DNA from 3 places in the Streptacidiphilus albus JL83 genome. Region 1 is predicted to be linked to each of the others. Evidence: riboswitches for the same ligand, from Rfam matches in the RefSeq annotation. Region 1 holds a riboswitch; each other region holds the start of a gene.
What was found. A riboswitch is a leader RNA that binds a small molecule or an ion and turns the genes downstream of it on or off. The one in region 1 is predicted to bind cyclic di-AMP.
Positions count from the first base shown of each region.

Region 2: linked by a shared signal. The riboswitch ahead of BS75_RS09340 (C40 family peptidase) and the one ahead of BS75_RS47080 (glycoside hydrolase family 16 protein) in region 1 are both predicted to bind cyclic di-AMP.
Region 3: linked by a shared signal. The riboswitch ahead of BS75_RS05330 (C40 family peptidase) and the one ahead of BS75_RS47080 (glycoside hydrolase family 16 protein) in region 1 are both predicted to bind cyclic di-AMP.

Region 1 covers NZ_JQML01000001.1:7,128,175-7,138,910, forward strand. Annotated here, with positions in the region: gene BS75_RS31365 (choice-of-anchor A family protein) at 1-574, opposite strand, end outside; gene BS75_RS31370 (MFS transporter) at 777-2,081, opposite strand; gene BS75_RS31375 (DUF4442 domain-containing protein) at 2,293-2,760, shown strand; gene BS75_RS31380 (DUF3224 domain-containing protein) at 2,849-3,256, opposite strand; gene BS75_RS31385 (S24/S26 family peptidase) at 3,354-3,704, opposite strand; gene BS75_RS31390 (NAD(P)-dependent oxidoreductase) at 3,812-4,702, shown strand; gene BS75_RS31395 (FAD-dependent oxidoreductase) at 4,797-6,248, shown strand; gene BS75_RS31400 (methyltransferase domain-containing protein) at 6,303-7,121, shown strand; gene BS75_RS47080 (glycoside hydrolase family 16 protein) at 7,445-8,650, opposite strand; cyclic di-AMP (ydaO/yuaA leader) riboswitch at 8,656-8,826, opposite strand; gene BS75_RS31410 (DUF3311 domain-containing protein) at 9,142-9,501, shown strand; gene mctP (monocarboxylate uptake permease MctP) at 9,498-10,736, shown strand, end outside.
Region 2 covers NZ_JQML01000001.1:2,155,034-2,162,010, forward strand. Annotated here, with positions in the region: gene BS75_RS09340 (C40 family peptidase) at 167-1,258, opposite strand; cyclic di-AMP (ydaO/yuaA leader) riboswitch at 1,269-1,421, opposite strand; gene BS75_RS09345 (C40 family peptidase) at 1,739-2,737, opposite strand; gene BS75_RS09350 (NYN domain-containing protein) at 2,990-4,465, opposite strand; gene BS75_RS09355 (hypothetical protein) at 4,569-4,838, opposite strand; gene BS75_RS09360 (rhomboid family intramembrane serine protease) at 4,988-5,827, shown strand; gene BS75_RS09365 (Lrp/AsnC family transcriptional regulator) at 5,824-6,105, shown strand; gene BS75_RS09370 (aminotransferase class V-fold PLP-dependent enzyme) at 6,134-6,977, opposite strand, start outside.
Region 3 covers NZ_JQML01000001.1:1,222,244-1,232,979, reverse strand. Annotated here, with positions in the region: gene bioD (dethiobiotin synthase) at 1-229, opposite strand, end outside; gene BS75_RS05355 (adenosylmethionine--8-amino-7-oxononanoate transaminase) at 244-1,467, opposite strand; gene bioB (biotin synthase BioB) at 1,548-2,609, opposite strand; gene BS75_RS05345 (hypothetical protein) at 2,811-3,599, shown strand; gene BS75_RS49145 (hypothetical protein) at 3,647-3,808, shown strand; gene BS75_RS05340 (8-amino-7-oxononanoate synthase) at 3,805-4,971, shown strand; gene BS75_RS05335 (Gfo/Idh/MocA family protein) at 5,080-6,072, shown strand; gene BS75_RS05330 (C40 family peptidase) at 6,077-6,568, opposite strand; cyclic di-AMP (ydaO/yuaA leader) riboswitch at 6,571-6,690, opposite strand; gene BS75_RS05325 (NUDIX domain-containing protein) at 7,278-7,772, shown strand; gene BS75_RS05320 (zinc-binding dehydrogenase) at 7,926-8,912, shown strand; gene BS75_RS05315 (cytochrome c oxidase assembly protein) at 8,967-9,926, opposite strand; gene BS75_RS05310 (2-hydroxyacid dehydrogenase) at 10,100-10,736, opposite strand, start outside.

The DNA of each region.
Region 1 (10,736 bases):
TGCCGGTGCAGGCGGAGAGCGCTTCGATGACCGGCCGCAGGTGGGTGTAGCGGGCGGCTGCGGCGGGGTTGTGGAGGTGCTGCCCGTCCGGGGTCATGGTGACGATGCCGGTGGTGGTGCCGCCGTAGGGGAAGTCGCCCCAGGCGGTGGTGGTCGCGTCGGAGCCGCCGACCAGCACGTGGTTGTTTGGCGCGACATCGACGTTGCCGCCGACGACCACGAAGTCCGATCCGGTGGGCGGTGGCACCCGCGAACCCACGCCGACCACGGACATGTTGAAGGCGCCACCGCCCTCGGACTTGTCCACGCTGAAGTTGCCGAGGGTGACGACCCGACCCTCGACCTCGGCGGCCCGGCCCACCACGGAGTAGTCACCGCCGACGAAGACATTGATGTTGGAGTCGCGCCCGGCGAAGTTGCCGTTGTTGGGGGGCGGGTAGTTGGACGGGCACTCGGGCCCGCCACAGGGGCCGAGCGGCGCCGGCATCGGCGCCGCCGCAGCCGGTGTCCAGGCCGCCGCGAACAGGGCGGCAGCCACTCCGGCCACCAGTGCGGACCTGCGCAGATCCCGCATTCCTCAGCCTCCACAGTTTGCCGTCCGGGCCGACGCGGAAGCGTCGGCGGCCAGGGCGGCCGCGCGGCCGGCTCCGGCCATACCGACGTCAGCAAAGCAACTGGCCGCCCGGCAGCGACGTCACCGCGCCGTCCGGGGCGGGATCTCCCCCCGAACGGCGCACCGGTGCCCGGAACGGGCGCGCGGGTCCGCGGCGCACCGGTCAGCGCGCGGAGCGGGCGCCGGCCGCCGCCGGGAGCGGCTCCGGCCCGGCGGCGGCCGGCGGGACCGGCGTCCGCATCGCGTCCAACCGCCGCAGGCTGAAGTGGCGTTGAGCCACCGAGAGGCCGGCGACCGCGGCGCCGAGCAGCAGCCAGCCGACCGGTCCTGCGGTCATCACCGCACCGGTCAGCAGCAGCGGCCCGGCGGACTTCTGCACGGACTGGGACATGCCGGCCACACCCAGGTAGGACGCTCGCGCCTGCTGGGGTGCGAGCGAGACCGCGAGCTCCCAGGAGGTCACCGACCGCAGCAGCTCCGCTGCGGTGACCAGCACTGCCGTGGCGAGCAGCGCGGCGGAGGCGGTCCAGGCGCCGCCGCCGGTCGCGGTGGCCAGGAGCGTGCAGAAGGCGAGCGTGGTCACCCCGTAGACCACGACCGCCGTGGCGGCCTGACGCGGAGTCCGGACCCTTGCCGAGAACCGCAGTTGCAGCAGCACCACCAGCACGGTGTTGAGCACCAGGAAGGTCGGGACGACGGCGCGCGGGGCCGAGGTGTGGTGCACCAGCCACAGCGGCAGCCCGACGTTGAGGACCGAGTCGTCCAGGTTCATCGGCGCGTCCAGCAGGACGAACAGCAGGTAGCGGCGGTCGCGCCACGGGCTCGGCGCGGGCGGCCCGGCTGCGGCGGCGGGAGCCGTCGCGGGCTGCGGCGGCGTCGCCGGTCCAGAGGCGTGCGGTTCCCGGGTGCGCCGGACCAGCAGGGCAGCGGCGAGGAAGGACAGCGCATCGGTCAGGATCAGCGCGTCGTAGGCGTCGCGGGTGCCCACGGCCAGTCCGACGGCGGCGATGCCGGCGCCGAGGGCGTAACCGGCGTTGGCCGAGCTGCGTGACAGCGCCTGGTAGGTGGAGCGCTGCTCGCCCGCCGCCCGCGTGGCGAAGAGCATCTCCAGGGTCTTGGCCGCCCGGTCGCCCAGGTAGGTGGCGGCCACCACCGGCAGCAGCAGCCCGAAGCCGTTGCAGACCAGCAGCAGGCAGAGGGTCACCAGCCGCAGCAGGTGGCAGCCGATCAGCAGGGTGCGGACAGGCAGGTGTCCGGCCAGTCGGCCCGCCAGCGGGGAGCCGGCGATGCCGGCCACACCGGCCGCGCCGAGCAGCAGGCCCAGCTGCCGCGCGTCCAGGCCGGCCACGAAGGTGAAGTAGAGGACCGAGGCCGCGCCCCAGACACCCGAACCGGTCCGGTCCAGGAACTGGGCGAGCAGCATGATCCTCGCGTCCCGCCCGCCCGGCGGTCGGCGCAGCTGCGCCACCAGGCCGTTCCTGCCCGTCCGGGACTGCCGGCTCACTGTCCGACGCCGCATGGCCGACCTCCGATCCGCTGCTGAGGTATCTCGACATCAAGAGATTCGGGGGGTAGCCTGCCGAAGATGAATCTTGATGTCAAGAAACTTGATGTCAACAGTCCTTCTGGCCTGCGGCGAACGCTGTCGCTGTGCACCTACTCGCTGGTAACTTGTAGCCATGACCGACACCCGAGAGTCGGACGGCCACCCGTCCATCGCCGAACTCCTGCCCGCCACCGTGCCGATGGTGCGGACGCTCAACCTGGAGTTCCTGGAGTGCACCGCCGAGCGCGCGGTGCTGCTCCTGCCCGACCAGCCTGAGTTCCACAACCACCTCGCCGCTCCGCACGCCGGAGCGATGTTCACCCTCGCCGAGTCGGCCAGCGGGGCGATCGTCCTGGCCGCGTTCGGCGACCAGCTCGGCCGTGCGGTGCCGCTCGCGGTCAGCGCCGAGATCGCCTACCGCAAGCTCGCGCGCGGACCGGTCACCGCCACGGCCGTGATCGGCCGCCCGGCAGCGGACGTGGTCGCGGAGCTGGACCAGGGCCTCCGGCCCGAGTTCCCGGTCGCGGTCACCCTCACCCGTGGGGACGGGGCGGTGACGGCGGAGATGACCGTGGTCTGGACGCTGCGCCCGCAGAGCTGACCCGGCGCCGCGCCCGCCGCGCGCTGTCGTCCGCGCCCCGCGCTGTGACGCGGGGCGCGGGGCGCGGACACAGGGGGTGTGACGTTGCTCAGCCGATCTCGTACTCGAACCAGAGCCGGTGGGTGCCGTCGGTGTCGACCGACAGGCCGCCGGCGCCGGTGATGCCGGCCAGCTCCCCGGTGCCGCTGCCGGGCACGATGGTGAAGAACTCCGCCGAACGGTCACTGCCGGAAGTCGTCGCCGAGTGGGCGAAGTTCAGGGTGCCCTCCAGGCCGTTGACCGAGCCCTCGAAGGACTCCATCGCCACGTAGGTGCCGCAGCCGCTCTCCTGGTCGAAGGCTGCGGTGAACAGGGTCGAGGCCCGCCCGGTGATCTCGCCCTCGAAGGCCTTCTCCATCGTCGCCACGCCGACCGGAGTCCCGGTGGCGACGGCCGGCTTGGGCTCCAGCTCGGTGGGGACGAAGGACTTCACGGTGAACGTTCCGGCGGCTCTCATGCCGTAGATCGTAACGGTGCGAACCGACCGGTTGCGGCAACTCACCGGGCGCGAAAAGCCGGTGGCGCGCCGTCGGACCGTGGTCGACGGGGCGCGCTCAGCCCACCCCGGCCACCCTGCCCTCCGCGCCCGCGCGGGGCATCCCGTCGACGCTCAGGCAGATGCCGAAGACCCGGTCGTAGCCGGTCCAACCGTTGACGCGGCCACGATTGTTGCTGATCTGCACCCGCCGGCGGGCCGGGTCCACCGCCGAGACCAGGTGCAGGTAGACGGTCCCGGCCACGCGGGCGAGGACGATGTCGCCGACCACGACCCGCGCCGGGTCGGCCGGCGCCACCACGACCTCCTGCCGACTGCGGATCAGCGGCACCATCGACGATCCGCTCGGCCGGAAGGCGACGGTCGCGCCCCCGGCCACCCGCTGCGCCAACGCGTCCAACATGCCCATCCGCCGATCCTGCCCGATCCGGCCCGCTCACCGCGACGCGATTTCCGCCGAGGACGGCGACGGTCGGCTTCGGTCGGCGACGGTCGGCGTCGGACTACGATCCGGGGGTGGAGCAGCGGATCGGGATCATAGGTATCGGGCGGATGGGGACTCCCATCGCCGCCCGGTTCGTCGACGGCGGGCTGGCAGTGGCCGTTCACGACGTTCGGGCCGAACGCGAACAGGCCGCGCGGGACTGCGGCGCCGAGTGGCGGCCCTCGGCGTGCGCGGTGGCGGCCGACGCGGAGGTGCTGATCACCGTGCTTCCCGGGCCGGCCGAGGTGGCGGCGGCCGTGACCGAGGAGGTGCTCGCGGCCCTGGCTCCCGGGGCGACCTGGATCGACATGTCCAGCAATGCGCCCGCCGCTGCCGCGCCGCTCCGCGAACGGGCGTCGGCGCGCGGGATCGGGGTGCTGGAGGCGCCGATCGGCGGCAGCCCGGCCGACGCGGCGAGCGGCTCGCTGCGGCTGTTCGTGGGCGGGGACGGCGAGTTGCTCGCCCGCCACCGGGCGCTGCTGGAGCTGGTCGCGGACCCTCGGCGGATCGCCCTGGTCGGCGGCCCCGGCGCGGGCTACACGGTCAAGCTGCTGATCAACCTGCTCTGGTTCGGCCAGGCGGCGGCCACCGCCGAGGCCCTGCTGCTGGGACAGCGGGCCGGTGTCGACCTCAACGTGCTGCGCGACACCCTCGCCGAGAGCGCGGCCGGCAGCGACTTCATCCGCCGCGACCTGTCGTCCCTGTTCGCCGGCGACTACCTCGCCTCCTACCCGCTGGACCGCATCCACGACCAGCTCGCGGTGGTGGCCTCGATGGCTGCCGAACTCGCGACGCCGCACACCATCACCGAGCGGGTACGCGGTCTCCATCAGGAGGCACTTGAGCGCTACGGCCCGGTCGACGGCGAACTCCTCGCGGTCGCCCTGCTGGAGGAGCAGGCGGGCACCCGGCTGCGCGGCTGAGCACACGTGCGAACGGCCGGTGCTGACCGGAAAACAGTGGCAGAATTCCGTCAGCGAACGATGAACTCACCCTGCGGCAAGAGGAGTTCCCACCGTGGCCGGCTCATCCGCACAGCTCTTCGCGCAGATCTCCGACGCCCTTCCGCCCGCCAGGGGCGGGATCTCGCTGCGCCGGGCCGTCGTCCTGGGCGGCAGCGTCGCCGGGCTGATGGCCGCGCGGGTGCTCAGCGAGCACGCCGAGGAGGTGGTGATCGTCGAGCGCGACGGCACGGCCGGTACCGGCGGCCCGCGCCCCGGGGTGCCGCAGGGCAGCCAGGTGCACGCGCTGCTCCCGGCCGGCGTGGTCCAACTGGAGCGCTGGTTCCCGGGGTTCGCCGCCGAGGCGGTGGCCGCCGGAGCGGTGACCCCGCCCCGGGACGGCTCCCGCGAGTGGTTCTACACCGACGGGCGACGGTGGGTCACCGCGCCGATCGACCAGGACTGGACGGTCCTGGTCAGCACCCGTCCCTTTCTGGAGGCCCTGATCCACCGCCGCACCCTCGCGGTCGGGAACATACGCCGGGTCACCGGCCTGGCCGAGGGACTCGACTTCGACGGGGACCGGGTGGTCGGCGCCCGGTACACCCCGTTGGGCTCGGACCAGCAGGTCACTCTGGAGGCCGAGTTGGTGGTCGACGCGATGGGCCGCTCCAGCCGGCTCGGCGACTGGCTGGACGAGAGCGGCTGGGAGCGTCCGCCGATGCGACGGATGCCGATCAAGTTGAACTACGCCACCTCCGTCTTCCAGCACGACGGCGCGGTAAGCGAGGCCTGGAACGTGGTCTCGACCGCCGCCGCCGACCCGGCCGCTGGCAGCCCGCCCCGGATCGGCGGGGTGATCCTGGTCGAGGACCACCGCTGGATGGTGCTGGTGGCCGGCTACGCCGACGACCGCCCCAGCCGGGACGCGGTGGAGTTCGGCAGGCGCTGCCGCGAGGACTTCCCCCAGGTGTTCGGCGACATCGCCGAGCGTGCCAAGCAGGTGAGCGAGGTGGTGACGTACCATCAGGCCGACAGCAGGCGGCGGGACTTCCACGAGCTCCGACGGTTCCCGGCGGGGCTGGTCGCGACCGGTGACGCGGTGGCCTCGTTCAACCCCGTCTACGGCCAGGGCATGACCTCGGCCATGCTGCACGCCTCCTGCCTGTCGGCCTACCTGCACGCCCCGCGCACCTCCCTCCGCGAACCGGCGAGCGGCTACTTCGAGCAGGTGAAGGTGGTCGTCGACGCCGCCTGGCAGGTCTCGACCTTCGCCGACCTGGAACTGCCGCACGTGGACGGGCCCTACCCGCGCGGCTACCGACTCATCCGGTGGGTGGGTCGGCTGCTCTTCGAGCTCGCGGTCACCGACGCCGTCATCAGCGAGCGGGTGGCCCGCACCACGACCATGCTCGCCCACCCCGACTCCCTGGCCAGCCCCCGGCTCCTGGCGCGCGCCCTCCGCCTCCGGCTCTTCCGCCGCGCGCCTGCCGCGCCCGCCGCCGATCCCGATGCCTCGGCGGCGTAGGCGCAGCAGAGGCAGGTGAAGGGTGGTGCGACCGGGATCTGAGATGCTCGGGGGATGACGGAGCACCAGGCGGAACACGGATATCTGCTCGACAACCAGCAGTCGCAGGCGGTGATCCGCTTCGGTGCCCTGGGCGAGCTGTTCGACCCGGTGACCTTCAGGCATGTGGACCGGCTGGGCATCGGCGCCGGAATGCGCTGCTGGGAGGTCGGGGCGGGCGGCCCCAGCGTGCCGGCCGGGCTGGCCCGGCGGGTGGGCCCGGGCGGGTTCGTGCTGGCCACCGACATCGACCCGTCCTGGACCGCGCCGGAGGAGGACGCCGGGGCCGGGACGGTCGAGGTGCTGCGGCACGACGTCGCCGCCGACCCGCCGCCCTCCGGCGGCTTCGACCTGGTCCACGCCCGGCTGGTGCTGGTCCATGTCGCCGACCGGGAGGAGGCCCTGCGCCGGATGGTGCAGGCGCTGCGTCCCGGCGGCTGGCTGCTGCTGGAGGACGCCGATCCGGGGCTGCAGCCGCTGCTCTGCCCGGACGAGTCCGGACCGGAGCAGCGGCTGGCCAACCGGCTGCGCTCGGGCTTCCGCGCGCTGATGGCCGAGCGCGGCGCGGACCTCGCCTACGGGCGAACCCTGCCCCGGGTACTGCGGGAGTCCGGCCTGGAGGAGGTCCAGGCCGACGCCTACTTCCCGATCACGTCACCGGCCTGCACCGTGCTGGAGGCGGCGACGGTCCGGCAGATCCGGTCCCGGCTGGTGGCGGCGGGCCTGGCCACGGAGGAGGAGGTGGACCGCCACCTGGCGAGCGTCGAGACCGGGCGGCTGGACCTGGCGACCGCCCCGTTGGTCTCCGCCTGGGGCCGTCGCCCGTCGGCGTAGCCGCGCGGACGCCGGACCCGCGCGCCGGGCCCGCGCGCCGGGCCCGGACGCCGGGCCCGGACGCCGGGCCCGGACGTCGGGTGCAGCCCAGCGTGACCAGCCGGGCCCCCGCCGTCGGCCTCGATCACCGTGCCGGTCGGATTGGCGCCGCCACCCAGCGGCTGGTGAGCGACCCGGGGCCGGCGGCGACGACCGGCCGGTTCTTCGACCGCACCCGGGACACCCGCGCCGCCGCCCAGGCGTACGACCCCCGGGCCCGCGCCGAGCTCTGGAACCGGAGCCTCGCGCTGGTCGGCCACGCCGATCTGGACTGGGCGGAGAGGTCAGCCGTAGACGCGGACGTAGTCGGCGGCGAAGGTGATCGGCGCGCTGCCGGTCGGGGCCGGGTGGTACTCACCCGCGCTGACCGAGAGGCTGAGGATCAGGTACGCGGACCAGTTGGCGCCGACGCCGGTGCCGTCCGAGTAGACCTTGGTGCCGTTGACGTACCAGCTGACCGAGTTGGCGCCGTAGTAGGTGCCGATGGTCACCCACTTGCCCGGGGCGATCGCGTTGGCGTCGGTGTAGTAGTCCTGCGCGGGGTTCACATGGTTGGTGAGCTCCAGCAGGTTCGGGTTGTCGGGGTGGTACTCGAAGGAGTCGATCTCGCCGTTGCCGTTCTTCCAGGTCCACAGCGCGGGCCAGGCGCCGGCGGCGGTCGGCAGCTGCACCCGGGTCTCGACGTACTCGCCGGTCTTGACCTGGAAGCCCTGGGTCGAGCCCTCGGTGGTGAGCAGACCGGTGTTCCAGGCCGTCTTGCCGTTCTCCAGGACATGGGTGGAGGGCGTCGCGGTGAAGGTGGCGACGCCGTTGGCGACGCTCACGGCCGAGGGGTCCAGCCAGTCGAGCTTGTTGTCGTTCGGGTTGTGGTTGCCGTACTGGAACGAGGTGGTGGTGTCGCCGACCCAGGTCGATCCCCAGGCGATCGGGCTGCTGAAGTCGTCGGACCAGATCAGCTTCTGGCCCGCGACGGGCGAGCCGGAGGTCGCGGTCGCCGGGGGAGTGGCGGGCGCACTCGGGGTGGGCGTGGGCGTGGGGGTGGGCGTGGCCGGCGCGGTCGGCTTGGTGGTCGCGGCGGGCGCGACGGTCAGGGTGTGCGAGGCCAGGTTGTGCCAGGCGCCCGCAGTGTCCTGCCAGAAGCCGAACTCGGTGTAGGAGCCGGCGGGCAGGGTGCGGCTGCCGGTGGTGATCGAGACGCCGGCCGGGCAGATCCGGACGTTCGAGGCCGAGCCGGGGAAGTCCAGGTTGTCGCCGGCCTTGTCGCGAACGCCGACGCCCAGCGTCTTCGCGGTGAAGCAGGACTTGGCGTGAACGGTGAGGCCCGCGGTGGTGGCGACGCCGGCCGTCATCGACGTCGGGGTGAGCCGGTCCTGGGTGACGGTGGGGGCGGACGCGGTGGCGGCGACGGCCTGTCCGGCCAGCGGGACGGCGATCAGTGCGGCAGCGCCGGCGGTGGCACAGAGGCGCGCGGGTATGGCAGGGAGACGCATGTCGGTGTTCCTCGTGACACGCCTGCGAGGTGAGCTGTCGGGTTCGGGCCTGAGGAAGCCCGGCCGCCGGTGGTGCGGCTTCACCCCGAGCCGTGGGCCGCGGCGCCCTGCGGGCGGTGCGGCGACGGCGACTTACCTGGTTCCCCCGCTCCTGTCCGATTCGGTGCTCGACAGCCCGCCGGCGGGTGGACAGGATTCGGCGTCCCGGCGGCGTGGTCCGCCCACGGCGGAGTATGCAGGGTAGGCAGACGAGTCCCGCCCGGACAATGGGTTGTGCCCGGTCTCACATCGGGACGGACCGGGGCGGATCGGACGAACCACGCGGATCGGTGAACCCTTGTACGAGCATGTCGTCGGTCCGGTCGGACAGTTGGACATCCTAGTGACGTGCGCCCGTCATTGGCCTAGATTCCGATGGGCATGAACGCACGGCGGCGCCTCGGGAGAGTGCCGCCGACCGCACCCCATCGAGCACCAAGGGAGCCGTCACCATGGCCGACACCGCACCGTCCGCCCCGCTGTCCGGTCCGCCGCCCGCGCCGGCGGTCGGATTACCCGTGATCACGCCGACCCGGGTGGTCTGCGGGATCCTCCTCCTCGCTCCCTTCGTGGCCCTGTTCTGGGTCAACTCCTATGCCAGGCTGCGGCCCGCGTTCATCGGGATCCCGTTCTTCTACTGGTACCAACTGCTCTGGGTGATCGTTTCGGGCGTCTTCACCGGCGGCGCCTACCTGCTGATCCGCCGCGAGGAGGCCCGCCGCCGGGCGGACCCGCCCCCAGGGGCCGGCAACGGCAGCAGCGGCGCCGACGGCGGCACCGACGGCGCGCCGACCGAGGGGGCCGGACGATGAGCCGACTCACCATCTCGGCGGCCGGGCACACCAACGCCGTCTCGCTGACCGTCTTCATCGTGCTCTTCCTCGTGGTCACCGTCGTCGGCTTCCTCGCCGCCCGCTGGCGCCGGGCCGAGAACCCGCTCCACCTGGACGAGTGGGGCCTCGGCGGACGCGGCTTCGGCACGATCGTCAGCTGGTTCCTGCTCGGCGGCGACCTCTACACCGCCTACACCTTCATCGCCGTCCCCGCCCTGGTCTACGGCGTCGGCGCGGCCGGCTTCTACGCGGTGCCCTACACCATCCTCGCCTGGCCGCTGGTGTTCCTCTTCCTGCCAAGGCTCTGGTCGGTGGCGCGCAGCAAGGGGTACGTCACCCTGGCCGACTTCGCCCGGGGACGCTACGGCTCGCGCTACCTGGCGCTCGCCGTCGCACTGACCGGGATCCTGGCGACGATGCCCTACATCGCACTGCAGCTCGTGGGCATCCAGGCCGTGCTGGACACGATGGACATCGGCGGCTCCAGCGGCTTCGCCAAGGACCTGCCGCTGCTGCTGGCCTTCGCCGTGCTCGCCGCCTACACCTACTCCTCGGGGCTGCGCGCCCCCGCGCTGATCGCGTTCGTCAAGGACACCCTGGTCTACATCGTGGTCCTGGTCGCGGTGATCTACATCCCGATCCGGCTCGGCGGCTACGGCCAGATCTTCCACGAGTCCGCCGCGGCCCTGGCCAAGACCAGCCCCGCCACCGGAAAGCCGCGCGGTTCGCTGGTCACCGGACCGAGCGCGCAATGGGCCTACGCCACCCTGGCGATGGGTTCGGCGATGGCGCTGTTCCTCTACCCGCACTCGGCGACGGGGCTGCTGGCCGCCAAGAGCCGGAACACGGTCCGCCGCAATCTGGCGCTGCTCCCGGCCTACTCGCTGATGCTGGGACTGCTGTCGCTGCTCGGCTTCATGGCCATCGCGGCCGGCATCGGCAAGGGCGTGACCGGCTACAACGCCCAGTTGGCGGTGCCGCAGCTGTTCGCCAGGATGTTCCCCTCCTGGTTCGCCGGGGTGGCCTTCGCCGCCATCGGCATCGGGGCGCTGGTCCCGGCGGCGATCATGTCCATCGCCGCCGCCAACCTGTTCACCCGCAACGTCTACCGGGAGTTCCTGAAGCCGGACGCCACCGCCGCCCAGCAGACCCAGGTCGCGAAGCTCGCCTCGCTGGTGGTGAAGCTCGGCGCCCTGGGCTTCGTGCTCGGGATC
Region 2 (6,977 bases), 5.0 Mb from region 1:
CGAGGTCACTCTATGACCGAACGCCGACGACATGACGGCCAAAACGGTCAGATCACCATGACTGTCGTTATCTGTGTGCCATCTGTCACATGACGGGACGACAGTGGCTCCGCCCCGGGCGGGGAGCCCGGGGCGGAGCCACTGGTGGAACGGTTCGTCAGATCCCTCAGAACCGGCGGATCGCGACGATCTGGCCGAACCAGCTGATCGGCTGGACCGACACGTCGTAGCCGTACTCCGGGGCGTTGAGCAGCATGCCGTTGCCGGCGTAGAGGCCGACGTGGGCGCCGCTCTCCAGCACGATGATGTCGCCCACCTTGGCGTCGGCCAGCGAGGCGACCGGGCTGCCCTCGGTCTCGTCGGAGTAGGAGTAGTGCGGCAGCGTGATCCCGGCCTGGGCGTAGGCCCACATCACCAGGCCCGAGCAGTCGAACTCGTTCGGGCCGGAGCCCTGCCACGCGTACGGCGCGTTGCCGACCTTGCTCATGGCCGCCCGCATCGCGGTCGCCGCCGCGCTGGAGATGCCGTCCAGGCTGATGCCGCCCACGGAGCCGCTGCCGCCGTTGCCGCCGGCACTCGTGCCGCCACCGGCCGTCGTGCCGCCACCGGCCTTGGTGCCGCCGCCGCCCACGCCGGCGCTCGCCGCGACCTGGGCCCGCTCGGCCGCGGTGAGCGAGTCGAGCACGCTCTGCGCCGCCGCGAGCTTCGCCAGGGCGCTGGACTTCGCCTTCTGCATCTGCGCGAGCAGCGCCTGCTGCTGCTTGAGCTCGGCCGTGGCCTCGGCCTTCTCCCGGGCCAGGACGGTCTGCTGCGCCTTGACGCTGCCCAGCAGGTTGGCCTGGGTGGCGTCGAGCTCGCCCTGGGTGGACGCCTGGTCCAGGTAGTCCGTCGGGTCCGACGAGAGCATCAGCTGCATGGAGGGGTCGAACGCGCCGTCGCGGTACTGGGCCGCCGCCTGGGCGCCCAACTGCGCCAACTGCGCGTTGACCGCGGCCTGCTGGCGCGCTATCTCGTTCTGCAGCTGCGAGACCTTCTGCTGGATCGCCTGCTGCTCGCCCTGGGCCTGGTTGTACTGCTCGCCCTGGGTGGTGGCCGCCTGCCGGTCCGCCGCCACCTCGCTCCGGGCCTGGTCCAGGGTCAGCTTGGGCGCCGCCTGCGCTGCCGACTGCGCGGAGATCGCCACTGCGGTGGCGGCGGCGGCCGTGAGGACCACGGCCCGGGTACGGCTGGGCGCTTTGGGACGACGATGGGACGCCACGAAGGCGAGCTCCTTCTTCCTCGATCCGCCTACCGGGTGAGCTGACGGGTTCGGGCTGGAAGATCGCCCTACAACGCCTCACCGGCAACCACACCGGCCTGACGTCGATTCACCCCGAGGAACGAGTGGTTCCCCGGCTCCGAGTTGTCGGCACTCCCCTGACGGGTGCCCTGCGCACCCCTGCCACGCCTCGGACTCGGCGGGAACCCCGCCGCCACCCGAGGTGGGCGGTCGATTCAGCGGTGGTTCGGGAGTCGACACTAGTGACCCAACCGTGATCCGTTCAAATCATTGGAAGAAAGAAGTTCTTGATGACTCGTAGGGGTACCGACTCCCGTACGGTACGCAGTCGGAGTATGACCGTATGCCCACGACATCCGGACCAAAAAGGACGGAACGCCACAGCAGTCACAATCGCTGTGGCGCACGTCACACTGTGGGACGGAGGGGGAAGCGGCCGCCCGGACTCGACGGAGGGGTTCAGACCCGGCGGATGGCGACGATCCCGCCGAAGTCGCTGATCGGCATGATGGAGACGGTGTAGCCGTACTCGGGGGCGTTCACCACCATCCCGTTGCCGGCGTACATCCCGACGTGGGCGCCGTTCTCCAGCACCACGATGTCGCCGACCTGGATGTCGGAGAGCGAGACCGCACTGCCCACCGACTCGTCCGCGTAGGAGGAGTGCGGGAGCTGGATGCCGGCCTGGGCGTAGGACCACATCACCAGGCCCGAGCAGTCGAAGGAGTCGGGGCCGGCCGCGGCCCAGACGTAGGGGGCGACCCCGACCTTGCTCAGCGCCGCCCGCATGGCCGTGGCGGCGGCCGAGGAGATGCCGGAGAGGTCGACCTGGCTCGGCGACATGGTGCTGCCGTTGTGGGCGATGGTGCCGTAGCCGCCGCCCCCGCCGACCTGGTCCTGCTCGGCCGGGGTGAGCGCGTCCAGCACCGCCTGCGCCGACTTGAGCTTGCCCAGCGCGGTGGCCTTGGTGGACTGCATGGTGGACAGCAGCGCCTGCTGCTGCTGGAGCTCGGCCGTGGCCTCGGCCTTCTCCCGGGCCAGGATGGCCTCCGCCGCCGTGACATTGGACAGCAGGGCGGCCTGGGTGGAGTCGACCTCGCCCTGGGCCGAGGCCTGGTTCAGGTAGGCGCTCGGGTCCGAGGAGAGCATCAGCTGGACGGCGGGGTCCACCGCGCCGTCCCGGTACTGGGCCGCGGCCTCGCCGCCGAGCTGCGACAGCTCCTTGTTGATCGAGGCCTGCTGGGCGGCTATCTCGTTCTGCAGCAGCGTCACCTTCTGCTGGATCGCCTGCTGCTGGCTCTGCGCGTCGTCGTACTTCTGCGTCGCCACGTCCGCCGCCTGGCGGTCCGCCGCCACCTCGCTCTTCGCCTGGCTCAGCGTGAGCGTCGGTGCAGCCTGCGCCGCGGCCTGCGCCGAGAGCGCCACGGCCGTGGCCGCGGCCGCGGTGAGGACCGTCACGCGGGCACGGCTGGCTTGCTTGGGGCGGCGGTGTGAGGCCACGGAGGCTCGGTTCCCTTCCGGCAACCGTCGCTCGGCGACATGGCGCATCCCCCGATGCGGCGCCCAGGACGAGGACGGGAACCCCCGTGTCACCCGGCCGGGCGATCGTCAGGACAGAGGTTCGAGAGCAGAGACTAGTGAGACCGGCTCAATCTGTCGCCCTCGGGGCGAAAACAGTCTGCATATACGTCAAATGTCGGGATTGACCTATCAGGTGCGTACGAGTCGCCTGAGCAGCATCGACGAGGGCACCGGCCGGGCGCCCGCCTTCCGCACCCCGTCCGCCACCTCCCGGTCGGTGGAGACGACCACCACCGGGCGGCCCTCCGGCTCCGCCCTGACCAGTCGGCGGATCAGCTCGTCCGCCGTCTCCCCCGAGCGGCTGAACAGCACCCGCACCCCGCGCGGCGGGGCCATCGGCACCGGCGCGTCCAGGTCCTTGCCGTCGAAGACACAGGTCACCTCGGCCCCGCTGTGCGTCGCCAGCAGCGACAGGCCGTTCAGCAGCCGCGCCCGCTGCTTCTCCAGCGGCAGCGAGGGGTAGCCGGTCTTGGTCACGTTGTAGCCGTCGACCAGCAGGTGCACCAGCGGCAGCTGGAGCAGCTGGTCCAGCAGCGCCGGGTCGTCGGCGTCCAGCGCGCGCCGGGCGACGTCGTGCGGCGAGGCCGTGACCGGCCGTACCGCCTCCACCGACTCCGCCGGACGGCCCGAGAGCGGTGGCAGCCCCAGCTCCCGCTGGAGCCCCTGCGCCCCCTGCAGCACCACGTCCAGCAGCAGCCGCAGCCGCATGTCCTCGGCGCTGCGCCCCTCGCGGGAGGCCCGCTTGGCCGCCTCCAGTGCCGCCTCCGACTCGGCCAGCCGGTGCTTCAGCCGGCGCAGCTCACTGTCGGCCGAGCCGCGCTCGGTCGCCCCGGAGGAGCGCAGCGCGTCCAGCTCGGCCGTCACCTTGCGGGTGGCCGCCTCGGCCCGCTTGGTGTCCGCCTCCAGGCTGCGCAGCTTGCGGCGGAGCGCGTCGCCGTCCTTCTTCGCGGCCTCCAGGTCGATCCGGCTCCGCTCGGACTCGGCCCGGGTGGTCTCCCGCAGCGCCGACAGCTCCGCCTGCAGCTTCTCGATCAGCCGGGCGGACTCGGCGGCGGCGCCCTCGGACTCGGCCCGCTCGACCTCCTCGCCCGCGTCCGCGACCAGCTTGCTCCAGCCGGCCGGGCGCAGCAGGTAGGCCACGGCGGCGACGTCCTGGGGGTCGACCGCCGCCGGGACCAGGCCCGACTCCAGCGCGGTGACCAGGTCCGGCTGGCCGGTCCGGACCCGGTCCGCTATCCGCAGCCGGAACTGCGGCTCGGCCTCCAGCGCGGCGGCGATGGCGGTCGCCCCGCGCCGGGCCCGCTGGACCGGGGTGAACTTGGCGTACGGGCGCAGCCGGGCGGGCAGCTCGGCGGAGGGGACGGCGGCCAGCGCGTCGGCGGCGATGCCCACCACCCGCCGCCGCACGCCCTCCGGCAGCGGGCGGTCGAGCTGCTCCTCCGGCGGCGCGGCGGTCTCCGCCGCGGGCCCGGCGTCCGCAGTGGCCCCGGCGTCCGCTGTGGCCCCGGCATCCGCGCCGGGGCCGGCCGGCACGGCAGGGACCGGCGCCGCGCCGTCGGGCCCTCCCAGGCCCTCGGCGGCGTCCGCCCTGGCTCTCTCCACCACGTCCCGTACTCCGATCCGGTCGCCGGGCCGCACCGGCCCGTTGACCTATTCTCGCCCGTCCCGCCCCCCAGTCGTCACTCCGCCACTGCTCGAACCCGCTGTCCTACTCGGTCCGGGCCGCCTGCGCCGCCGCCTCGGCCTCGGCGCCGGGCCGGTCGACCAACTCGATCTGGTCCACCGCACTGCACCAGCGGCAGCGCACCGACTCGACGGTCTCGCTGAGCACCTCCTGCTCCTCGACCCGGGGCTCGCCGGCGAGGTCGAGGTGGACGAACTCGACCACCCGGGAGGAGCGGGTGACGTCGAAACGGGTCAGGTTGCCGCACAGGGTGCAGCGCCACCGGGTCCCCTCGGTGGGCAGGGGGACAGACATGGGGCGTCCTCTCGGTTCGCGGGGCGTCCGGAGCAGGCCGGACACGGCTACCCGAGCAACCCTAGGGCCTCCCCGTGACGGTGCGGCACCGTCCCCCACACGCCGCAGCCGACGGTGTCGTTTTTGTCCGGTCAAGGAATGCTTGGGACATGCTCCCCTTCTCCGGCGCACCCCCGCCCGCCCGCCCGTGGACCCTGCGCGCGACCGGCCTGCTGCGCACGGCGGCCACCGCCGGGACGGACGGACGGCTCCGCCGGCTGCCGCTGGTGACCTGTCTGCTGATCGCCGTCAACAGCGTGGTGTTCCTGATCGGGCCGGTCTCCGGGCTCGACCCGCTGTACGGGGAGGGCGCGCACCGCGCCGCCGCGATCGCGGCCTACTACCAGCACTGGGGAGTGGTCCCGCGCGAGCTGCTGGACAACCGGGCCGGGCCCGGGGAGTCCCTGGGCGTCCCGGCGCTCTCGGTGCTCAGCGCGATGTTCGTGCACGCCGGCTGGGTGCACCTGCTCGGCAACATGATCTTCCTGTACGTCTTCGGCACCCTGGTCGAGGCCAGGATGGGACGGCTCTCCTTCCTCCTCTTCTATGTCGCCGTCGGCTACCTGGCGACCTACGGCTACGCGCTGGTGGAGCAGCACGGCGCCAACGGCACGGTCAGCCTGGTGGGGGCCTCGGGGGCGATCGCCGGGGTGCTGGGCGCCTGCCTGCGGCTCTACCCGAGGGCGCGGGTGACCGTCGTGATCCCGCTGCTGCTGTTCCTGCCGCTGCGGTTCCCGGCCTGGCTGGTGCTGGTGCTGTGGTTCGCGATCCAGGCCCTCTCGGTGCGCAGCGCCGCCGCCGGGCAGCCCGACGTGGCGTACGTGGCGCACCTGATCGGCTTCACCGGGGGCTTCCTCTTCGCCTGGCTGCTCTACTGCCGACGGCGCGGCTACGCTGGGCCGTCCGCCCTTCCACCGTCCCTCCCACCGTCCCAGGAGACCCTCCAGTGATCACCGCGATCGTGCTCGTCAAGGCCAGTGTCGACCGGATCCCCGAGATCGCCGAGACCATCGCGGCGCTGGAGGGCGTCAGCGAGGTCTACTCCGTCACCGGCACCTACGACCTGGTGGCGATGGTCCGGGTGCGGGCGCACGAGGACCTGGCCGACGTGATCCCCGGCCTGCTGAACAAGGTGCCCGGCGTGGAGCAGACCGAGACCCACATCGCCTTCCGCACCTACTCGCGGCACGACCTGGACGCCGCCTTCGCCCTGGGGCTCGACGGCTGAGCAGGCCGGCCGCGAGGGCCGCGGGCGGTCAGACCCGGCGGGTGTCCGGGACGCAGCGCCCGCCCTCGGTCCGGTAGGCCCACTGCGCGCCCTGGGTGACCAGCTCGCGCACGGCGGCGACGAAGCGCTCCACGTGCTCGTCGGGGGTCCCCGCGCCGAAGCTCACCCGGATCGCGTTGAGGCTGCGCTCCCCCGGCAGCGAGGCCTCGGGGGCCCCGCACTCGGACGGGGCCGCCTCCTCGCCGCCGAGCAGGGTGCGCACCAGCGGGTGGGCGCAGAACAGTCCGTCGCGGACGCCGATGCCGTACTCGGCCGAGAGCGCGGCGGAGAAGTGCGAGCTGTTCCAGCCCTGGACCACGAAGGAGAGCACGCCGACGCGCGGGTGGGCGTCCCCGAACAGGGTGAGCACCCGCACCTCGGGGATGTCCGCGAGCCCCGCCCGCAGCCGGGCGATCAGCTGCTGTTCCCGGGCGACCAGCCGGTCGAAGCCGGCCTCGGTCAGCGCCCGGCAGGCGGAGGCGATGGAGTAGGCGCCGATGACGTTCGGCGATCCGGCCTCGTGCCGGGACGGGCCCTGGTGCCACTCGACCGCGACCGAGCCGTCCGCCTCGCGGGCGACGGTGCGGCTGGCGCCGCCGCCGGCCAGGTAGGGCTCGGCGGCGTCGAGCCAGTCGCTGCGGCCGGCCAGCACCCCCGCGCCGAAGGGCGCGTACAGCTTGTGGCCCGAGAAGGCGACCCAGTCGACGTCCAACTCCCGCACCGACACCGGGTGGTGGGGGGCGAGCTGGGCGGCGTCCAGGACGATCCGGGCACCGTGCCGGTGGGCGGTCGCGGCCAGCTCGCGGACCGGCCAGATCTCCCCGGTGACATTG
Region 3 (10,736 bases), 5.9 Mb from region 1:
CCAGTTCGGCCGTGGTCAGCCGCTCGGCGGCGCCGGCGGCGCCGACCGCCGCACCGACCAGTCGGCGGACCTCGTCGACATCGCCGGGCTCGTCGGGACCGACCCCGGTCTGGGCCGGCTTGAGCACCGCGACCCGCAGCCCCTCGGCCAGCGCCAGGGCGGCCACGGCCGCGGTGACCACGGTCTTGCCGATCTCCGTCCCGGTCCCGGTGACCAGCAGGATCCGCATCGTGCTCCTCTTTCCTATCCTGCTGCTGCAGCGGCGACGACCGCCGCGCAGACCGACGCGAGGTCCGCGTCGTCGGTGACGTACGGCGGCATGGTGTAGACGAGGTCCCGGAACGGCCGCAGCCACACCCCGGCCCGCGCCGCCGCCCGGGTCGCGGCCGGCAGGTCCACCTCGTGGTCCAGCTGGACCACGCCGATCGCGCCCAGGACCCGGACGTCCCGCACCCCGGGCAGCGCGGCGGCCGGGGCCAGCCCGGCCCGCAGCCCGGACTCGATCCGCCGGACCTCCGCCCGCCAGTCCTGACCCAGCAGCAGCTCGATCGAGGCGTTGGCGACCGCACAGGCCAGCGGGTTGCCCATGAACGTCGGACCGTGCGCCAGCAGCGGCACCTCGCCCCGGCCGATGCCCCGGGCCACCTCCTCGGTGCACAGGGCCGCCGCCAGCGTCAGGTACCCGCCGGTCAGCGCCTTGCCGACGCACATCACATCGGGGGAGACCCCGGCGTGGTCCGCCGCGAAGAGCTCGCCGGTGCGGCCGAAGCCGGTGGCGATCTCGTCGAAGACCAGCAGCACCCCGTGGTTGTCGCACAGCTCCCGCAGCACCCGCAGCAGCTCGGGGGAGTGGAAGCGCATCCCGCCCGCGCCCTGGACCACCGGCTCGACCACCACGGCCGCCGTCTCGTGGGCGTGACGGCCGATCACCTCGTCCAGATGGGCCAGGTACTCCGGCGACGGCGGACCGTCCGGCGGGGCGTCGGCGAAGACCTGCCGGGGCAGCACCCCGGTCCACAGCTGGTGCATCCCGCCCTCGGGATCGCACACCGACATCGGGTGGAAGGTGTCGCCGTGGTAGCCGCCGCGCCAGGTCAGCAGCCGCCGCTTCTCCGGACGGCCGAGCGAGAGCCAGTACTGGAGGCACATCTTGGCGGCGACCTCGACCGAGACCGAGCCCGAGTCGGCCAGGAAGACGTGCTGCAGCGGTTCCGGCGTGATCTCGACCAGCCGGGCCGCCAGCCGCACGGCCGGCTCGTGGGTCAGCCCGCCGAACATCACATGGCTCATCCGGCCGAGCTGCTCCCGCACCGCCTCGTCCAGCACCGGGTGCCGGTAGCCGTGGATCGCCGACCACCAGGACGACATCCCGTCGACCAGCTCCTCGCGGCCCTCCACCGGACGGGCCAGCCGCAGCCGGACGCCGGAGGCCGACTCGACCGGGAAGGGCTCCACCGCGGCCGGCATCGCGCCGTACGGGTGCCAGACGTGCGCCCGGTCGAGCTCGAGCAGCCGCTCCGGGGACAGTGCGCGGGCCGTGGTGACGGTCACGCGTTCGGCGGCAGGTCGGTACCCGCGCCCCGGCGGCGGACCGAGACGGCGGCCTCGCGCTGGGCCGGCAGGGTCGCCTCGTCCGCGCCCTCCACCACGAAGCCCGCGTCCGCGATCATGTCCAGGTCGGCCTGTCCGGCCTGGCCCTCGCTGGTCAGGTAGTCGCCCAGGAAGATCGAGTTGACCAGGTGCAGGGCCAGCGGCTGGAGGCTGCGCAGATGCACCTCGCGCCCGCCCGCCAGCCGGACCTCGACGTCCGGGCAGACGAAGCGGACCATCGCCAGGATCCGCAGGCAGCGCTGCGGGGTGAGGTTCCACTCCTTCGCCAGCGGCGTGCCCTCGAACGGGATCAGGAAGTTCACCGGCACCGAGTCCGGGTCGAGCTCGCGCAGCGCGAAGACCACGTCGACCAGGTCCTCGTCGCTCTCGCCCATGCCGGCGATCAGCCCCGAGCAGGCCGACAGCCCGGCGCCCTGGGCCTGCTTCACCGTCTCGACCCGGTCGGCGAAGTCGTGGGTGGTGCAGATGTCGCCGTAGGTGCCCTCGGAGGTGTTCAGGTTGTGGTTGTAGGCGTGCACCCCCGCCTCGCGCAGCCGCTCGGCCTGGCCGTCGGAGAGCAGGCCCAGGCAGGCGCAGACCTCCACGCCCTCGTTCCCGGCCCGGATCGCGTCCACCGTCTCGGCGACCCGCTCCACGTCCCGGTCGGTCGGGCCGCGCCCGCTGGCCACCAGGCACACCCGCTTCGCGCCTCCGGCCACACCCGCCTTCGCGGCGGCGGCGGCCTCGTCCGGCTTCAGCCAGGTGTACTTGAGGATGCCGGCGGTCGAGCCCAGCCGCTGCGAGCAGTAGGAGCAGTCCTCCGGGCAGAGCCCGCTCTTCAGGTTCACCAGGTAGTTGAGCTTCACCCGGCGGCCGAACCACTGGCGGCGCACCTGCCCGGCGGCGGCGACCACCTCCAGCAGGTCGTCGTCGGAGGTCGCCAGCAGGGCGAGGGCCTCCGCACGCGTCGGGAGCTCACGGTTCAGGCCCTTGGCCAGCAGGGAGTCAAGCAGATCCATGGCAGTGATCCTCTCCTCCGGGCCTGCTCGGCCGCCATGGCGAAACCTGCCAGAAGATCGCCCGGATGGTTGCAGAGTTGCCGCAGAAGTCCGACAACACCCGGTTGCCGGAGGTCCGGGGCGACGGACGCGGACGCCTCTCATCCACTCTTCATCCACCCCTGTGGGTTCGGCCCATGATCGCGCCCTAGACTCTGCGGAATGAACCTCAGGGGGGAGCACCGCGCCGCGGCCGACCAGCCGTCCCGGGCCCGGTTGCCCCGGACCGCCTCGCTGCTGCTGGTCCTGGCCGTCGGTGCGACGGCCGCGACCTGGGCCGAGGTGCACTACGCCGGGGCCGGGCAGGTCGTCCAGTCGGTGACCACCAGCAGCACCTCGCAGGACGACGTCCCGCAGGCGGCCGACGGCAGCGCGGTCCCGGCCGGCAGCATCTCCTCGCTGCGGGTCGACGACGTGCTGCCGGCCGAGGTGTCCGAGGCGGCCACCGCCACCAGCCCCGGGGGCTACAGGGCCGAGCGCTACCAGGGCCACGCCGGCAACGACTGCACCGCGGCCTTCACCCTCTCGGCGCCGGTCACCGCGAGCGGCGACTGCAACGGCTTCCTGACCGCCGACTACGTCACTGAGGACCACAGCCTCTACAGCTCGGTCACGGTCTTCTTCTACCCGGACCGCGCCTCCGCCGCCCACGCGGCCGCCGCGCTGAACTCCGCCTCGGTCGCCCAGGCCGTGGTCTTCCAGCAGCCCGGGGGCGGACTGCCGCAGCTGGCCGCGCAGGGCTCGCCCTCGGCCACGCCCTCGGGTGCCGCCCCGGTCACGGCCCCGCTCCAGGGCCAGCAGTCGTTCCAGACGCAGGTGGAGGCCGTCGGCAGCGCGGTCGACGTGATCCAGAGCGGCTACGCGACCGGCGTCACCCCGGCCCCGAACGCGCTGTCCACCCCGACCTGGTACCTCGCCTACCTGGTGGGCTCCCGGCTCGTCTGGGAGTGACCGACGTCCCGTCGGGCGCCACCGGCGGGGACGTTAGGATCGGCCGCATGGAGCAAGCACCACCCCCGGCGGCGGCTGAGGCCGCGGCAGCACCGGCCGACTGCACCCTCTGCGGGGAGGCCACCGAGGTCCCCGCCGAGCAGCCCGGCGCCCAGCTCTGCCCGCGCTGCGCCTGGCAGCAGCAGCAACGCGACTGCTGCAGCGGATGAACGCCACCGGCAGCACGCCCCACCCCGACCCCTTCGGCTGGCTCGACGCCGCCGCCGCGGCCCGGCGCGACGCCGGGCTGGTCCGGGTGCTGCGGCCCCGGCCGCCCCAGGAGGACCTGCTCGACCTGGCCGGCAACGACTACCTCGGCCTGGTCCGCCACCCCGCGGTCACCCGCGCCGCCGCCGACGCGGCGCTGCGCTGGGGCGGCGGCGCGACCGGCTCGCGGCTGGTCACCGGCAGCACCGCGCTCCACGCCGAACTGGAGGCCGAACTGGCCGAGTTCTGCGGTGCCGAGGCCGCGCTGGTGTTCTCCTCCGGCTACACCGCCAACCTCGCCGCGCTGACCGCGCTCAGCGACGCCGACACCCTGATCGTCTCCGACGCGCTCAACCACGCCTCGCTGATCGACGGCTGCCGGCTGTCCCGGGCCCGGGTGGTCCGCGCCGCCCACGCCGACCCGGAGGCGGTCCGGACCGCGCTGGCGGCGCGGACCGAGCAGCGGGCCCTGGTGGTCAGTGACTCGGTCTTCTCGGTGGACGGCGACGCCGCACCGCTGACCGGGCTCGCCGCCGCCGCCCGCGCCCACGGTGCGGCGCTGCTCACCGACGACGCCCACGGCTTCGGGGTGCTCGGCCCCGGCGGCCGGGGCGCGCTGGCCGCCGCCGGCCTGGCCGGCGCGCCGGACACGCTGGCCACCGTGACGCTGTCCAAGGCGCTCGGCTCCCAGGGCGGGGCCGTGGTCGGCCCGCGCCGGGTGATCGAGCACCTGGCGCAGTCCGCCCGGACCTTCATCTTCGACACCGGCCTCGCCCCGGCCGCCGTGGGCGCGGCGCTCGGCGCGCTGCGGCTGCTGCGCGCCGAACCGGAGCGCGCCGCCCGCGCCGGGCAGGTCGCCCTGGCCCTGGCGGACGGCCTGGCCGAGGCCGGGCTGCCGGTCTCCCGGCCGCAGGCGGCCGTGGTGTCGGTGCGGGTGGACTCCCCGGTCGCGGCGCTGGCCTGGGCCGGGGCCTGCCGGGAGAAGGGCCTCGCGGTGGGCTGCTTCCGGCCGCCGTCCGTCCCCGACCGCTGGTCCCGGCTGCGGCTCACCGCCCGCGCCGATCTGACGGAGGAGGAGATCGGCTTCGCCGTCGACGTGATCGTCCGGACCGCGCCGCTGGTGTGACGGCCGGTACGGGCCGCCGGGGTGACCGGCGGCCCCGGAGGGTGACGGCCGCTCCCGAGGCGTGGGCAGGCCCTCGACCTTTCCGGCCGCCGAGGGTTTGATGATCGTATGACCGAACCGATCCGCTGGGGCATCCTCGCCACCGGCTCCATCGCCGACTCCTTCGCCCACGACCTCCAGCTGCTGCCCGACGCCGAACTGGTCGCCGTCGGCTCCCGGAGCGAGTCCTCCGCCCGCGCCTTCGCCGACCGCTTCGGCATCCCCCGCGCCCACGGCAGCTGGGCCGGACTGGCGGCGGACCGGGGGGTCGACATCGTCTACGTCGCCACCCCGCACCACGCCCACTACGAGGCCGCCCGGCTCTGCCTGGAGGCCGGCCGGGCCGTGCTCTGCGAGAAGCCGTTCACCCTGAACGGCGCGGACGCCCGCGCCCTGATCGACCTCGCCGCCGAGCGCGGGACCTTCCTGATGGAGGCCATGTGGATGTACTGCATCCCGGCCGTCCGCCGGATGCTGGAGCTGGTCGCCGGGGGCGCGATCGGCGAGGTGCGCACCGTCCAGGCCGACTTCGGCCTGCCCGGTCCGTTCGAGCCGAGCCACCGGCTGCGCGACCCCGCGCTCGGCGGCGGCGCCCTGCTCGACCTGGGCGTCTATCCGGTCTCCTTCGCCCAGCTGCTGCTCGGCGCCCCGGACCGGGTCGAGGCCTGGTCGGCGCTCACCCCCGAGGGCGTGGACGCCAACACCGGCCTGCTGCTCGGCTACGCCTCCGGCGCGGTGGCCACGCTGAGCTGCGGCATCGTCTCCGGCACGCCGGTCCGAGCGGTGGTCTCCGGCGACCTGGGCCGGATCGAGCTGCCCGCGCCGTTCTTCTGTGCCGAGGAGCTGCACCTGTACCGGGGCTCCGAGGACGGGGCGGCGCCGGAGGTGCTCTCCGTGCCCCGCACCGGCCTCGGCTACGCCCACGAGGCGCAGGAGGCCATGCGCTGCCTGCGCGCGGGGCTGACGGAGAGTCCGCTGGTGCCGTGGCGAAGCACCCTGGAGGTGATGGCGACCCTGGACGCGGCCAGGGCCCGGACCGGGGTGCGCTACCCGGGGGAGTGACGGGTCATCTGATCCGGCCGTACCAGACCTCGCTGGTCCAGATCCGCTCCAGCCTGACGTAGGCGCCGGGGTGCGGCGAGTGCCAGATCCGGTTGTTCCCGGCGTAGATCCCGACGTGGTAGACGTAGTCGCCGTCGTGGAAGAAGACCAGGTCGCCGGGGCGCAGACTGCGCCGGGAGATGTGTTCGACGCTGTCGTACTGGGCCTGGGCGGTGCGCGGCAGCCGCCGGCCGGCGTGCTTGAAGGAGTAGTACGTCAGGCCGGAGCAGTCGAAGGCGTTCGGGCCCTGGGCGCCGTAGATGTAGGGGTCGCCGTGCTTCGACGCGGCGATGGTGAGGGCTCTGAGCTCGATGGTGGCGGCGTCGGCCGGGGCGGCCGCGAGCAGGGTGCTCCCGGCCACGGCGGCCAGGGTCAGTGCGGCCGTGGCCGCCGCCCGCCAGCGGCCTGGGCCGCGGGTGGACCGGTTCGGGGCATGGGCGTGCTCGGAGGCAGTCATGCGGATCCTTCCGGAACCGCCTACGAAAGGTTCCCTGTCGGGTTCGGGATCCGAAAGCTGCCCGGCCACCGCAGTGGCTTCACCCCTAGGGACGGTTCACACCGTCCCGGCGTACCTGGGTCTCCCGCTCTCGCCTGTCAGGTGTGTGCGCACCTGGCGCCCGACCGGTGGCGAGACTCGGCGTCCGGTCGGGCCGCCCCGCCGGGGTGGCGAGGACTTTGTGGCTCGGCCGACAGTATTGACATGCTTTTAGGCAATCTTCACGCTTCACCGGGATTCTGTGATTCTTGTCACCCCTGGTTTCCGGGCCGCCGAAAGAGTGAAACCGGCTCTGCTGAATGATCGGGTGTATGGATTTTCCAACAAGTCTGAAGAAGGCGAATTCTGGCCAGCTTCACGACTCTGACCTGCATAGTTGTCTGGAAAAACGAAAAAGCGGAGGGAAATCCTCCCCGGTGCCGGGTCACTCGAATGTGTGAGGTTCGGAATTGGCCCGGCGGCGCCCCCCGGACGGTGTAATTCCGGCTGCGCTCCGCCGTCGGGCGACCGCGCATAAGCCCGCGCCGCAGGCGCCCGACCCGGCGTGCATGAATTCGCGCCACATACCCGCCGCTCCGTCGAGCGCCCCCGCGCGCCGTCGGGCGCGCACCGACCCGGCGGGTCGCCGCAAAGCCGCCGACCCGCCGCGCCCCGCCCGTAGGCTCGCGCCATGACCATCGAGCGAGTACCGCGCCGCGCCGCGAGGATCCTGGTCCTGGACCCCGAGGGCGCCGTGTTCCTGCAACTCCACGACGACCCCGAGGTCGGCCTGCACTGGGTGCTGCCGGGCGGCGGCCTGAACGAGGGCGAGGACGAACTCGCCGGGGCGCTGCGGGAGACGGTCGAGGAGACCGGCTGGACCGATGTGGTGCCGGGGCCGGCGCTCTGGATCTGGGAGCACGACTACACCCGTCGCGGCGTGCCCACCCGGCAGCGCGAGGTGATCTTCCTCGGCTCCGGGCCGCGCCGCGACCCGGTCGGCGACCTCACCGAGTCCTTCGCCCACGACGGCATCATGACCTGCCGCTGGTGGACCCCGGCGGAACTGGCCGACTGCCCGGACCTGCTCTGGCCGCCGCGGCTGGTCGAACTCCTCGCCGAGCTGCGCCGCGAGGGCCCGCCGGCCCGCCCGCGCGACCTCGGCTACGTGCCCAACCCGCCCTGACGGACGGCCGCGGGACCAACGGCCCACGGCCGCGGGGCCAACGGCCCACGGCCAACGGCCGACCCGGCCTCGGCCCGCCGCCCGAGGCCGGGCCGGGCCCGCCGGGCCTAGCGTCGGTGGAGCACGACCCGCCACCGCCGAAGGGACCCGCCCATGCGCGCCATCCGACTCCACCAGTACGGCAGCCCGGAGGAGTTGGTGCTGGAGCAGCACCCCGATCCGGTGCCCGGGCCGGGGCAGCTGCTGCTCGCGGTGGAGGCCGCAGGCATCCAGTTCATCGAGACCCGGATCCGCGCCGGGCGGATGGCCGGGACGCCGCTCGCCCCCGCCGCCCTGCCCTGGGCGCCCGGCCGCGAGGTCGGCGGCACCGTGCTCGGGGTCGGCCCGGGAGCCGACCCGGCGCTGCTCGGCCGCCGGGTCGCCGGACAGGTTCCGGCCGGCGGCGGCTACGCCGACCGCGCGCTGCTCGCCGCCGCCGACGCCCACCTGCTGCCGGACGGCCTGGACACCGGCGAGGCGGTGTCGCTGCTCGGCACCGGCCGCACCGCCGTGGCGCTGGTCGAGACGGCCGCCGTCGGCCCCGGCGACACCGTGCTGGTCGAGTCCGCCGCCGGGGCCGTCGGGCCGCTGGCGGTCCAGCTCGCCCGGGCCGCCGGGGCCGCGCGGATCATCGGGCTGGCCGGCGGCGAGGCCAAGCTGGAGCTGGTGCGCGGCTTCGGCGCGGACGCCGCCGTCGACTACACCCGGCCCGGCTGGGCCGAGGAGGTCCGCGCCGCCGCGCCCGAGGGGGTCACCGTGGCCCTGGCCGGGGTCGGCGGGGAGATCAGCCGGACCTCCTTCGAACTGCTGGCCCCCGGTGGACGCTTCGTCGCCTTCGGCTTCTCCAGCGGGGGCTTCGCGCCGATCGACCCGGCGGAGGCGGCGGCCAGGCAGGTCACGCTGGTCTCCTACTTCGGCCCGGCGGTCGGCTCCAGGGGGCCGGCGGAACTGCGCCGGCAGACCGTGGTGGCGCTGACCGCCGCCGCCGAGGGACGGCTGCGCCCCTTCGTCGGCCGACGCTTCCCGCTGGCCGCGGCGGCCGAGGCGCACCGCGCCATCGAGGCCAGGGAGACCGTCGGCAAGACCCTGCTGGTGCCCTGACGCCGCCTCGGCCGGGGGTGCGGGCCGGGGCGTTACCCGGGGCGTGACCCGGGCTCAGCCCTGCTGCTGCGCTCCCGAACGGCGCTGCAGGTTGGCCAGGTAGTCGTTGTAGGCGTTGAGCTCCTTGTCGCCGTCCCGGTCCGCGGTGCGGTCCTTGCGGCGGGACAGCCGCTCCTCCGACTTGGCCCACTGGAAGGTCAGCGCGATCAGCACGATGAAGGTCGGGATCTCGCTGAACGCCCAGGCGAGCCCGCCGGCCATCTTCTGGTCCGAGAGCGGGTTCACCCCGAGCGAGGCCGCCGGGTGGGCGAAGGTCTGCACCATCAGCCCGGAGGACATCATCACCGCGATGCCGAAGAAGGCGTGGAACGGCATCCCGATGAACAGCTCCAGCATCCGCATCAGGTGGCCGGGGCGGTGCGGGCCCGGGTCGACGCCCATGATCGGCCAGAAGAACAGCATGCCGACGCCGAGGAAGTGCACCATCATCAGCTCGTGGCCGAGGGTGGAGCGCATCAGGAAGTCGAAGAGCGAGGTGAAGTAGAGCCCGTAGAGGCTGGCGATGAACAGCGGCAGGGTGAAGGCGGGGTGCGAGATCACCTTCATGTACCGCGAGTGCAGCAGCGAGACCAGCAGCTCGCGCGGGCCGTGCCCGCCCCGGCCGCCGCTGGGCAGGGTCCGCAGCGCCAGCGTGATCGGCGCGCCCATCAGCAGGATGATCGGCGAGAACATGGACAGCACCATGTGCTGGAGCATGTGCGCGCTGAGCATCTGCATGCCGTACTCCTCCAACCCGGTCGTGGTGACCAGGGCGACGGTGAGTACGCCGAGCACCCAGGCGACGGTGCGGCCGACCGGCCAGCTGTCGCCGCGTCGCCGCAGCCGGACCACGCCGGTCAGGTAGAGCCCGAGCAGCAGCACACAGCCGATCAGGAAGGGCCAGTTCGCCGAGGGGTGGAAGGCGAGGACCCGGGCCAGGGTCCAGGGCGGGAGGTCCTGCGTCATGCCCGGCATACCCGGCATGGAGCCCATCGGCGGTTCCTGCTTTCCAGCTGACAGCGGTGCGTCCTACCGGAACAGCGTAGAACTGTCCGGTTTGTCTCCCGGACGCGCCCCCCTGCCCGCGCGTCGGCACGGCGCCGTCCCCGGTGCCGCGCCCGGTGCCGACCGGGGCCGGCCGGGCCGGGTCAGCCGCGCGGGATCAGGGTGTTCTCGCTGGTCCGGCCGTTCAGGAAGTCGTCCACATTGCGCACCGTGGCCTCGACGATCTGGCCCACCGCCGTCCGGGTGAAGTAGGCCTGGTGCGAGGTCACCATCACCTGGGGGAAGGTCATCAGCCGGGCCAGGGTGTCGTCGGTGACGACCTCCAGCGACTTGTCGAAGAAGAAGAGCCCGGTCTCCTCCTCGTAGACGTCGAGCCCGACCCCGCCCAGCCGGCCCTCGCGCAGCGTCTCGACCAGCGCGGCCGAGTCGACCAGGCCGCCCCGGCTGGAGTTGACCAGGATCGCCTCGTCCTTCATCGCGGCCAGCGCCTCGGCGTCGATCAGGTGGTGGGTGTCCGGCAGCAGCGGGACGTGCAGGCTGATCAGGTCGGAGCCGGCCAGCAGCCGGTCCAGCGAGGTGTACTCCATGCCCAGTTCCAGGCAGGCGGGGTTCTCCGCCACGTCCCAGCCGAGCAGGGTGGTGCCGAAGCCGTGGGCGATCCGGGCGAAGCACTCGCCGATCTTGCCGGTGCCGACGACGCCCACGGTCATGCCGTGGATGTCCTGCCCCATCAGCCCGTCCAGCCGGAAGTCGAACTCCCGGGTGCGGTTCACCGCCCGG